Regions from separate parts of the Anaerostipes hadrus ATCC 29173 genome, predicted to be linked through region 1. Evidence: riboswitches for the same ligand, from Rfam matches in the RefSeq annotation. Region 1 holds a riboswitch; the other holds the start of a gene.

Evidence for each region. A riboswitch is a leader RNA that binds a small molecule or an ion and turns the genes downstream of it on or off. The one in region 1 is predicted to bind cyclic di-GMP.
Region 2: another riboswitch for cyclic di-GMP. It lies ahead of QUE18_RS01465 (substrate-binding periplasmic protein); the one in region 1 lies ahead of QUE18_RS08485 (nucleoid-associated protein).

Annotation. Positions count from the first base shown of each region.
Region 1 covers NZ_AP028031.1:1,733,744-1,738,962, forward strand. The annotation lists gene QUE18_RS08480 (butyryl-CoA:acetate CoA-transferase) at 1-927, shown strand, start outside; gene QUE18_RS08485 (nucleoid-associated protein) at 1,020-2,042, opposite strand; cyclic di-GMP riboswitch class I at 2,457-2,544, opposite strand; gene QUE18_RS08490 (electron transfer flavoprotein subunit alpha/FixB family protein) at 2,674-3,708, opposite strand; gene QUE18_RS08495 (electron transfer flavoprotein subunit beta/FixA family protein) at 3,733-4,515, opposite strand; gene QUE18_RS08500 (acyl-CoA dehydrogenase) at 4,529-5,219, opposite strand, start outside.
Region 2 covers NZ_AP028031.1:306,856-312,074, forward strand. The annotation lists gene QUE18_RS01455 (MATE family efflux transporter) at 1-556, shown strand, start outside; gene QUE18_RS01460 (alanine/glycine:cation symporter family protein) at 862-2,265, shown strand; cyclic di-GMP riboswitch class I at 2,315-2,390, shown strand; gene QUE18_RS01465 (substrate-binding periplasmic protein) at 2,463-3,278, shown strand; gene QUE18_RS01470 (hybrid sensor histidine kinase/response regulator) at 3,262-5,219, shown strand, end outside.

The DNA of each region.
Region 1 (5,219 bases):
GCTTCTCATACAGCAGCTATGCTTGAAAAAGCAAAATGCGTTATCGTCGAAGTTAATGAAAATATGCCTCGTTGCCTTGGTGGTTTCGAAGAAGGTATCCATATTTCCAAAGTTGACATGATCGTTGAAGGAAACAATCCTGCTATTGACGAATTAGGTGGTGGCGGAGCTGCTACAGAAGTGGATCAGGCAGTTGCAAGACTGATCGTTGATCAGATTCCTGACGGAGCCTGCTTACAGCTTGGAATCGGTGGTATGCCTAACGCTGTAGGATCTTTGATCGCAGAATCCGATTTAAAAGATCTTGGTGTTCATACAGAAATGTATGTTGATGCTTTCGTTGATATTGCAAAAGCCGGTAAGATCACAGGTGCTCACAAGAACATCGACCGTTACCGTCAGACTTATGCTTTCGCAGCAGGTACAAAAAAATTATATGATTATTTAAATGATAACCCAGAGTGCATGAGCGCTCCTGTTGATTATACAAACAGCATCGCTACGATTTCATCTATCGATAACTTTATCTCTATCAACAATGCGGTAGATGTTGACTTATATGGACAGATTAGTGCTGAGTCTTCAGGAATCCGTCAGATCAGTGGTGCCGGTGGACAGCTTGATTTCGTTATGGGTGCTTACTTATCTAATGGTGGAAAGAGTTTTGTATGCTTATCTTCTACTTTCACAAATAAGAAAGGGGAAACATTCTCAAGAATCCTTCCTACATTACATAATGGATCTGTCGTTACAGATACTCGTTCGAATGCTCATTACATCGTTACAGAATATGGTATGGCAAACTTAAAAGGTAAGTCTACATGGGAACGTGCAGAAGCCTTGATCAATATCGCTCATCCAGATTTCAGAGATCAGCTGATCAAAGATGCGGAAACTGCTCATATCTGGAGAAGATCCAACAAATAAGCTAACAATCAATTATTTTAATAATTGTTTTTTAAATTTTCCAAACCAAATAAAAATCCCGGACCTTTTACAGATTCGGGATTTTTATTTGATTATTTAATTTTTACATTTTCTATATTCTTAATGATGATCGTACTGCCTCCGCCTGGCTCTTCAATGATCTCAACATTATCTTTGGTATTATATTCTTCCATCGGAATCTTGATCTCAATTCCTGTATCCGTCTCTAACATCTGATATTCCAGTTTCTTGACTGTATTTTCTTTTGCTACTGTAAATGTATCATATTGCATATCATATCGTTCAATCTTCTCATCAAATTCCTGCTTCTTACCTTGATGATTTCCAAATAGTTTATCCCCGATCTCATTCACCTTAAACGCCTGATTTTCCGTAAATTCTTCTCTTAATCGGCTTTTCATGTCCAAACGTTTCGCAATCCCATCTTCTGGATAATGGTTGTTTATATCGTTAATAACTTTATTTAGAATCTGAAATTTCTTCTTTGGTGCCAGATCTGCATAGCATTGTAAGAATCTCTCAGAAAGATAGTTGATCTTATCCCCGTTCAACATCTCATACTTTTTCTCTACAAGACGTACTTTGTATTCTGTCAGATCGATGATCACTGCTTCTGTAAGCTTTGCCGAATCCGTTGGCATAACTCTTTGTTTCACGATATCATTTGCTTCTGCATCTTCCTCTTCTCGATGTACATAAGTCACTTTGTAATTCATCTTAAGCAGTGCGATATGAATTACACTTTGTACCTGAAAAGTCACACAAAGAAGATCCGCTGCAGGAATCGTTACACTATCACACATGATATCAAACAGATTTTCTCCTAAAACTCTTGTCGCCTCTATAAAGCTCTCATCATCTGATTCTTCCATGCTCTCTAACAAACTTAATACTGGCGAAACACTTCCATTGAACTGACATCTTTTTGCATCATCACTTTCCATGATCTTAAAAATATGTCCTCTGACAAATTCCATTAAATCTGGTCCCATCTCCAAAAGCTGACTGGATAAGCCAAGATATCCTGTGTGGCTGTCCAAAATATGTAAAATTCCTTTTCTGATAATAATATCATCTTTCTGTATATGTTCCATGATTGATTGTCTCCTTTTTGTTTTATCCATTGTGTATCATTTTATCATATCGATCATTTTTACGCAAAAAGAAAGAATCCTGCTATACAGAATTCTTCTACGAAAATAAAAAGTCATGGTTCCCTACACCATGACTTCTTCTAATATGAAAAATCCCCATGTATTCCCACCAATGAAGAATCGGCAACCCCTTGCCGGTAATCTTACTGTGAAGCCCTTCACAAATAAAATCTGTGGAAAACATAAAATTTCATATTCTAATAGGACCAACTTCTGATATTCTCTCGGTATGGCAGATTCTATTATCTGGCTCCCTACTTCCTGACACCAAAAAACCATTCATAGAATTATCTCTTCTATAACGGCTGCCTCTATCTGGATTAAATACCCATATCACATTCCCTTAATGCTAAATGTGGCAACCGGCTGTCATAGTCCAATAAGACCTTAGACCCTTCTGACTTTGCGTCCCTGTCTTTCAACAGGTTTGCCCTATGAATAAATATGAACTTTTAACTATGCATATAGAATATCACACTTTCCATAATCTGTCAATTATTTTTAACAATACATAAAGTCCGCGGAAGTATTGATCCGCGGACTCTTTAAAAATTAAATTCTCAAAAAATGATTATTTAACAACTGCTCTTAATTTTTCTGTTAAAGCTGGAACGATCTTGTTTAAGTCTCCAACAATTCCGTAATCAGCTACATCAAAGATAGGAGCTGTTTCATCTTTGTTGATTGCAACGATGATATCAGATTCTTCCATACCTGCAACGTGCTGGATTGCTCCAGAAATACCAATTGCGAAGTATACGTTAGGACGTACAGTTTTTCCTGTCTGTCCAACCTGGATATCTCTTGGCTGCCATCCGTTATCAACAACGGCACGAGAACAGCTTACTTCTCCTCCGAGAACTTCAGCTAATTCTTTTAACATTCCAAATCCTTCTTCTCCAACTCCACGTCCACCAGATACTAAGATCTTAGCATCCATGATATCTACTGTATCTGTAACAGATTTAACGATATCCATGATTTCAACGTATTTGTTGTCTGGAGTAAATCCAGGATTGTATTCGATAACTTCAGCTTTTGCTCCTTCAATAGGATCAATCTTCTGCATAACACCAGGACGAACTGTTGCCATCTGAGGTCTGTTGTCTGGGCAAGCGATTGTTGCGATCGTATTTCCACCGAATGCTGGACGAGTCATTAATAACTGATTGTGTTTCTGTTCTTTTCCTGGGATTGCTCTTAATGGGAAATCACCGATTTCAAGAACTGTACAGTCAGCTGTTAAACCTGTCTGAACACGTGCAGATACACGAGGTCCAAGGTCACGACCGATTGCTGTCGCACCAACTAACATGATCTCTGGTTTGTATTCATTGATCACAGATGCTAATGCATGTGTATATGGTTCTGTTCTGTATTCTTTTAATTCTGGATCGTCAACTACGATAACTTTATCAGCACCGTATTTTGCAAGATCATCTACTAATCCTTTAACGTCAGAACCTACAAGAACAGCAGTTACGTCTGTATCTAAGTCTTTTGCTAAGTCTTTTGCTTTTCCAAGTAATTCGAATGCGATTCCGCTTAATTCGTTATCTACCTGCTGTGCAAAGACGTATACGCCTCTATATTCTTCTAAACCCATTTTATTCACCACTTTTCCTTTTCACTAAATTACATGTTTTTCAGCTAATTTATCCATGATATAATCTACTGCTTCTTCTGGATCAAGTGTAACTTTTTCTCCAGCACCTTTTCTTACTTTGTCAGATGCTTTTGCGATCTTAGTTGGAGATCCAGCAAGACCAAGGTTAGAATCCTCTACATCTTTAAGGTCTTTTCTTCCCCAAACAGTTACTTCTGCATCATATGCATCAAAAATTCCACCTGGAGTCATATATCTTGGCTCGTTTAATTCAGCTAATGCTGTAACTAAGCAAGGCATTTTAGCTTTTAAGATGTGGTATCTATCTTCATACTGACGCTGTACAACTACGCTGTCACCGTCAATTTTAATGTCTTCTGCATAAGAGATAACTGGAATATCAAGATGTTCAGAAATCTGTGGTCCAACCTGAGCTGTATCACCATCGATAGCCTGACGTCCTGTGATGATCAGATCATAGTCAAGATTTCTTAATGCTCCAGCTAATGTAGTAGAAGTTGCCCATGTGTCAGCTCCTCCTAATACTCTGTCAGTTACAAGGATACCTTTATCAGCACCCATTGCCATAGCTTCACGAAGAACTTCGTCAGCTTTTGGAAGTCCCATTGTAAGAACTGTAACTTCAGCTCCATATTCATCTTTAATTCTAAGTGCTGCTTCTAATCCAGCTTTGTCATCTGGGTTCATGATAGTAAGCATAGCACCTCTGTCTAATGTACCATCTGGGTTGAATTTAACTCCACCTTTTGTATCTGGTACCTGTTTTACACAAACAACTATCTTCACGGTAAGTACCTCCCTATTTCAATAAGTTTCCAGAAATAACCATACGCTGAACTTCAGATGTTCCTTCGTAGATTTCTGTGATCTTAGCATCGCGCATCATACGTTCTACATCGTATTCTCTGATGTATCCGTAACCACCATGTAACTGAACAGCTTTTGTTGTTACTTCCATAGCAACTTCTGCTGCATATAATTTAGCCATAGCAGCTTCAACACTGTATACTTTCTGAGTAGCTTTAGCCATAGCAGCTTTGTATACTAACTGTTTTGCAGCTTCTACTTTTGTTGCCATATCAGCTAACTGGAACTGTGTATTCTGGAACTGTCCGATAGAACGTCCGAACTGTTTTCTTTCTTTTACATATTCGATTGTTCTTTCTAAAGCACCTTCTGCAAGTCCAAGAGCCTGAGAAGCGATACCAATACGTCCTCCATCAAGAGTATGCATTGCGATACCGAAACCTTTACCCTGTTTTCCTAACAGATTTTCTTTTGGAATACGGCAGTCTTCAAAAATTAATTCATATGTAGCTGATCCGCGGATACCCATTTTCTTTTCTTTTGTTCCGAATGTGAAACCTGGAGTTCCTTTTTCTACGATGAATGCAGAAATTTCTTTCATCTTTCTTCCGCGTTTTTCAACAACACCTGTTACTGCGATTACGATATAAACGTCTGCGTAGCTACCATTTGTAATGAAGCAC
Region 2 (5,219 bases), 1.4 Mb from region 1:
TGCAGGATATTCAGCAACGATGAGAGTAGAAAATGTTTTTTCATTGATATTTGTATCCATTGGTAATGCAGTTTCGCCGTATGTTTCTCAGAATCTTGGTGCAAAGAAGATCGAACGTATCAAAAAGGGATACCATGCTGCATTGGTGTTAGATATATGTTTCGCAATCCTTGCTTTCATGATCATCGAATCCTTGCATACCCAGATTTCTTCACTGTTCCTAGGGAAAGATGGAACTGCTTTAGCATATCAGGTGTCTGGAAATTATATGAGATGGCTCGGTTATTTCTTCACCTTCATGGGAATCAAGATGGCAACAGATGGAGTCCTTCGCGGTCTTGGGATCATGCGACCATTTCTTGTTGCTAACATGGTAAATCTTGCGATCCGCTTGTCAGTTGCTTTGATTTTTGCACCGCGTTTTGGTATTGCATTTGTCTGGCTCGCTGTACCAGCTGGCTGGTTTGCCAACTTTCTGATCTCCTATGCGGCACTCAGAAAATCATGGCCAAGTGATAATTGTAATTGCGTAATCAATACGAATGAGTTATTATAATAACAGATAGGTTTTTAAACCAGCAGCGAAAGCTTCTGAAGCCATACGAAGAAGGTTCAACGGACCTTTCTGCCGACAGACGGCAGGAAAACGGGATATTCATCATTTATCAGAATTCTGAAAATCGCGATTATATCATAAGATACAAAAACGACGCAGACAGTAAAATCGCATACTTTTAAAATGAATGGGCAGTCCCTCAGGCAGGGACTGTCTATTTTTCTGTTGAATTAAAGTAGCTGCAATAAAAATTGTAACTATTGATCCAGATTATTATACGAGAATATCGTACAAGGAGAGAATTTATGTTAGGAATCATCATTGACAGCATCAGTACTTTTATGTACAGTAAATTGCTAGTAATACTGTTGATCGGAGCGGGAATCTATTTTACGATCCGTACAAAACTGCCACAGATGAGATTATTTAAAGATGCCTGCAAAGCCGTTGTAGAAAAGCCAGAAGATGAAAATGGAGTATCATCGTTTCAGGCATTAATGGTATCTACCGCATCACGAGTTGGAACAGGAAATATCATTGGAGTATCGTCAGCTATCTGCATTGGAGGATTTGGCTCTGTATTCTGGATGTGGATCATTGCGATCATCGGAAGTGCATCCGCACTGATCGAAAGTACGCTGGCACAGATTTATAAGAGAAAAGGAAAAGATGGAGAATGTTACGGAGGACCGGCATATTACATTGAAGCAGCACTTCACTGCAGACCATTAGCGATCATATTCTGTATTTCCATGATCGCAACGTATGCATTTGGATTTAATATGCTCGCATCTTATAATTTACAATCTACATTTTCAGGATTCTCATTTTATGATGTAAAATGGACGCCATGGATCATCGGAGGAATTCTTGCAGTGATCACAGGATGGTGTCTCTTAGGCGGGGGATCAAGAATTGTAAAAGTAACATCTACATTAGTGCCAGCTATGGGGGTTGCATATATTCTGATCTCTGTGATCGTTATGATCATCAACCGTGCATATCTGCCAGTTGTATTTTCAAAGATCATCAGCGAAGCATTTGATTTCAAAGCAATTTTTGGTGCATTTGCAGGATCAGCTATGATGCAGGGAATCAGAAGAGGTCTGTACTCCAATGAAGCAGGTATTGGATCAGCACCAAATGCTTCTGCATCCGCACAAGTAAGTCATCCAATCAAACAGGGTTTAGTACAGATGTTATCCGTATTCATTGATACCCTGCTTTTATGCACAGCAACAGCCATGATGTGTTTGTCATCAGGAATCGCCCCTGCGCAAGAATTACAGGGGGCACCATGGGTACAGGCAGCACTGCATGAATCCTTAGGAAACTTCGGACCACTCTTTATCACAGTAGCGATGGTATTGTTTGCATTTACAACACTTCTTGGGAATTGTTTTTATTGTGATAACTTGTTAAATTATATCCACAAAGGACAGCCATCAAAGACATTCATGAAAGGATTTCGTATAGTATCTGCACTGGTTGTGTTCATTGGTGCAGGAATGGAAGTTTCTATGCTTTGGAATATTTCAGATGTTTTGATGGGAGTTATGGCACTGATCAATATTCCAGTGATCTTGATTTTGTCAAATACAGCACTGAAAGCATTGGAGGATTATGAAAAGCAGAAGAAAAATGGAGAGGATCCAGTGTTTAAGACTCGGAATATTGGAATGGAATACGAGACGGATTATTGGAGCTAGATTTATATTTTTTACTTTTGATACTGACATTATCATGGTATAATTAAAGAAAGATTCTAAGCAAAACAGACGAAAGTCTGTGACGCAAAGCTAAAGGGCCTGTAAAATGGCAGCCGGTTGTAGAAAATGATAGGCACTGTCTGTGTGGCAGTGCTGTTTTATTTCATAAGGATGAGATATAAAAATGAGGTTATAAGATGAAAAAAAGAAAAATTTTTACTGTTGTATTGATATTTTCTATGTTAATGGCAACTTTGGCAGGATGTGATAAGGCAGATAAAGTGTCTGACACAACAAAAAAACCTGTTATAAAAATTGGAAGTGACAATTATCCGCCTTATAATTTCCTGAATGAGGATGGTATCCCGACAGGTATAGATGTTGAACTGGCAACGGAAGCATTCAGAAGGATGGGGTATAAGACGGAGATCGTTCAGATCAATTGGGAAAAGAAAAAAGAGCTGGTAGAAAGTGGGAAAATTGATTGTATCATGGGATGTTTTTCAATGGAAGGGCGACTTAACGATTATCGTTGGGCCGGACCATATATAGCAAGCCGTCAGGTGGTTGCTGTAAATGAGAACAGTGACATTCATAAATTGAGTGATCTGAAAGGAAAGAATCTTGCAGTCCAGTCTACAACCAAACCGGAAGGTATCTTTCTGAAGCGGACAGATAAGAGAATTCCAAAACTTGGCAATCTGATCAGTCTTGGACACAGGGAATTGATCTATACATTTCTGGGAAAAGGGTATGTGGATGCTGTGGCTGTGCATGAGGAATCCATCATTCAGTATATGAAAGATTATGATACAAGCTTCCGCATTCTGAAGGAACCATTGATGGTCGTCGGGATAGGAGCTGCTTTTGCAAAGAATGATGACAGAGGAATCTGCGAGCAGATGAAACAGAAGCTGGAAGAAATGCACAAGGATGGTACCTCCCTGAAGATCATAAAAAAATATATGGATGATCCAGAGAAATATTTGGAGGTGGATGATCTTGGATATTAATGGAAGAGAAAAAGCAAAACGATTCTGGATAGTTGTTGGTTTGCTTGGCATCTGTATGTTTGTCACTGCAATTTTTTGTTTTTTTCATACGGAAAAAAACGAAGCTGAGAAAAGAATGGTGGAGATTGTAAACTATGTCAAAGTACAGTGCTCAACCTATACTCATTATAATGAATCTTCAGAATCAAAAAGTCTCCTTCGTGCGATCGAAAATGCCAGACAGATGAGTACAAATATTGATATGGAAGTAAAGAATAGAAAGCAGTTAGACCGAAAGTTTCTGAAAGAGAATCTGCAGTCACTCTGGGTGGATGGTATTCTTGTATTGGATGAAGAAGGAAAGAAAGTCTGTGAATACAGTATGGATGAAGGTTTGATGGATGAGATGATTGATTATCTGCAAAAAGATATCATCATGGATTACACAGGATATAAAGAAAGATCTTATTCAGAACGGATTGTCAGAGGAGATGGATCACGTATCGATATCGCAGCCTGCGCCAGAAAAGATGCCCCAGGGATCGTTGCAGTTTACTATTACACATCTCCGAGATTTATCAGAAATTATACTTTAACGATCCAGAGTCTTTTAAAGGGGTACAATACTGAGAAAGACGGGACGATCATCGTTGCAGACAAAGGGAAGATTATTGCCAGTAACGATGAGAAATTATTGGCACAGGATGTCGCAGACAATGAGATTATTCAGAAAATGAAGAAGCATACAGATAGTCGGCATATCTTTCATCTGAAGAATAAAGGAACTGGATGCTATGGTATCATGCTGAAACAAAGGGATTATTATATCTACATGTATTTACCAGATAAAGAGGTATTCAGTAATCTGCCACTCAGTGTAACAGGTGTTGTATTCCTTTATCTTATCATTCTTAGTTTTTTATGGTTCTGGATATATACAACCAATCTGGCACATCAGAAACAGGAACAGGAAAAAGATGAGAAATATAAAGCAGAACTTCTGAAATCGGCAAAAAAAGCAGAGGCAGCGAACGAGGCGAAAACTGAGTTTCTCCAGAGGATGAGCCATGATATCCGGACACCGATCAATGGAATATGCGGTATGATCGATGTGGCGGAGTATTATGCAGATGATATGGAAAAACAGACAGAATGCAGGACAAAGATCAAAGAAACATCTCATCTGTTACTGGAATTGATCAATGAAGTTTTGGATATGAGTAAGCTGGAATCGGACGAAGTAGTTCTGGAAGAAATTCCATTTAATCTAAGCAATATTTCCAAGGAAATCTTTGTTGTGATCGAACAGATAGCTGCAGAACAAAATATTCGAATCGTGTGGGAGAAAGAAGAAATCACACACTGGAATCTGCTCGGAAGTCCAGGATATGTAAAAAGGATCATGATGAATATTTTGTCAAATGCGGTAAAATATAATAAAGAAAACGGATATATCTACATCAGCTGCCAGGAATTTACATCGGAGCAGGAGGGAAGAGTGACGATTGAATTTATCTGCCGAGATACAGGAATTGGTATGACAAAGGATTTCCAGAAACGCCTTTTTGAACCGTTTGCACAGGAGCATACTGGAAGCCGTACAAAATTTTCCGGAACAGGGCTTGGAATGCCGATCACGAAAAAACTGATCGAAAAAATGGGAGGAACGATCACGTTTGAAAGTGAGAAAGAAAAAGGAACGACCTTTGTGATCAGGATTCCATTTAAAATAGATCAGGATGCTGATCAACGTGAAGAACAGGAAGCTATATCAGAAAAATCTATAAAAGATCTGAAGATCCTTCTGGTGGAAGATAATGAGCTGAATATGGAAATTGCAGAATTTGTGATTCAGAATGAAGGTGCATCTGTGACGAAAGCATGGAATGGCCAAGAAGCTGTTGAGGTATTCAAAAAAAGCAGACCAGATGAATTTGATGTCATTCTGATGGATATCATGAT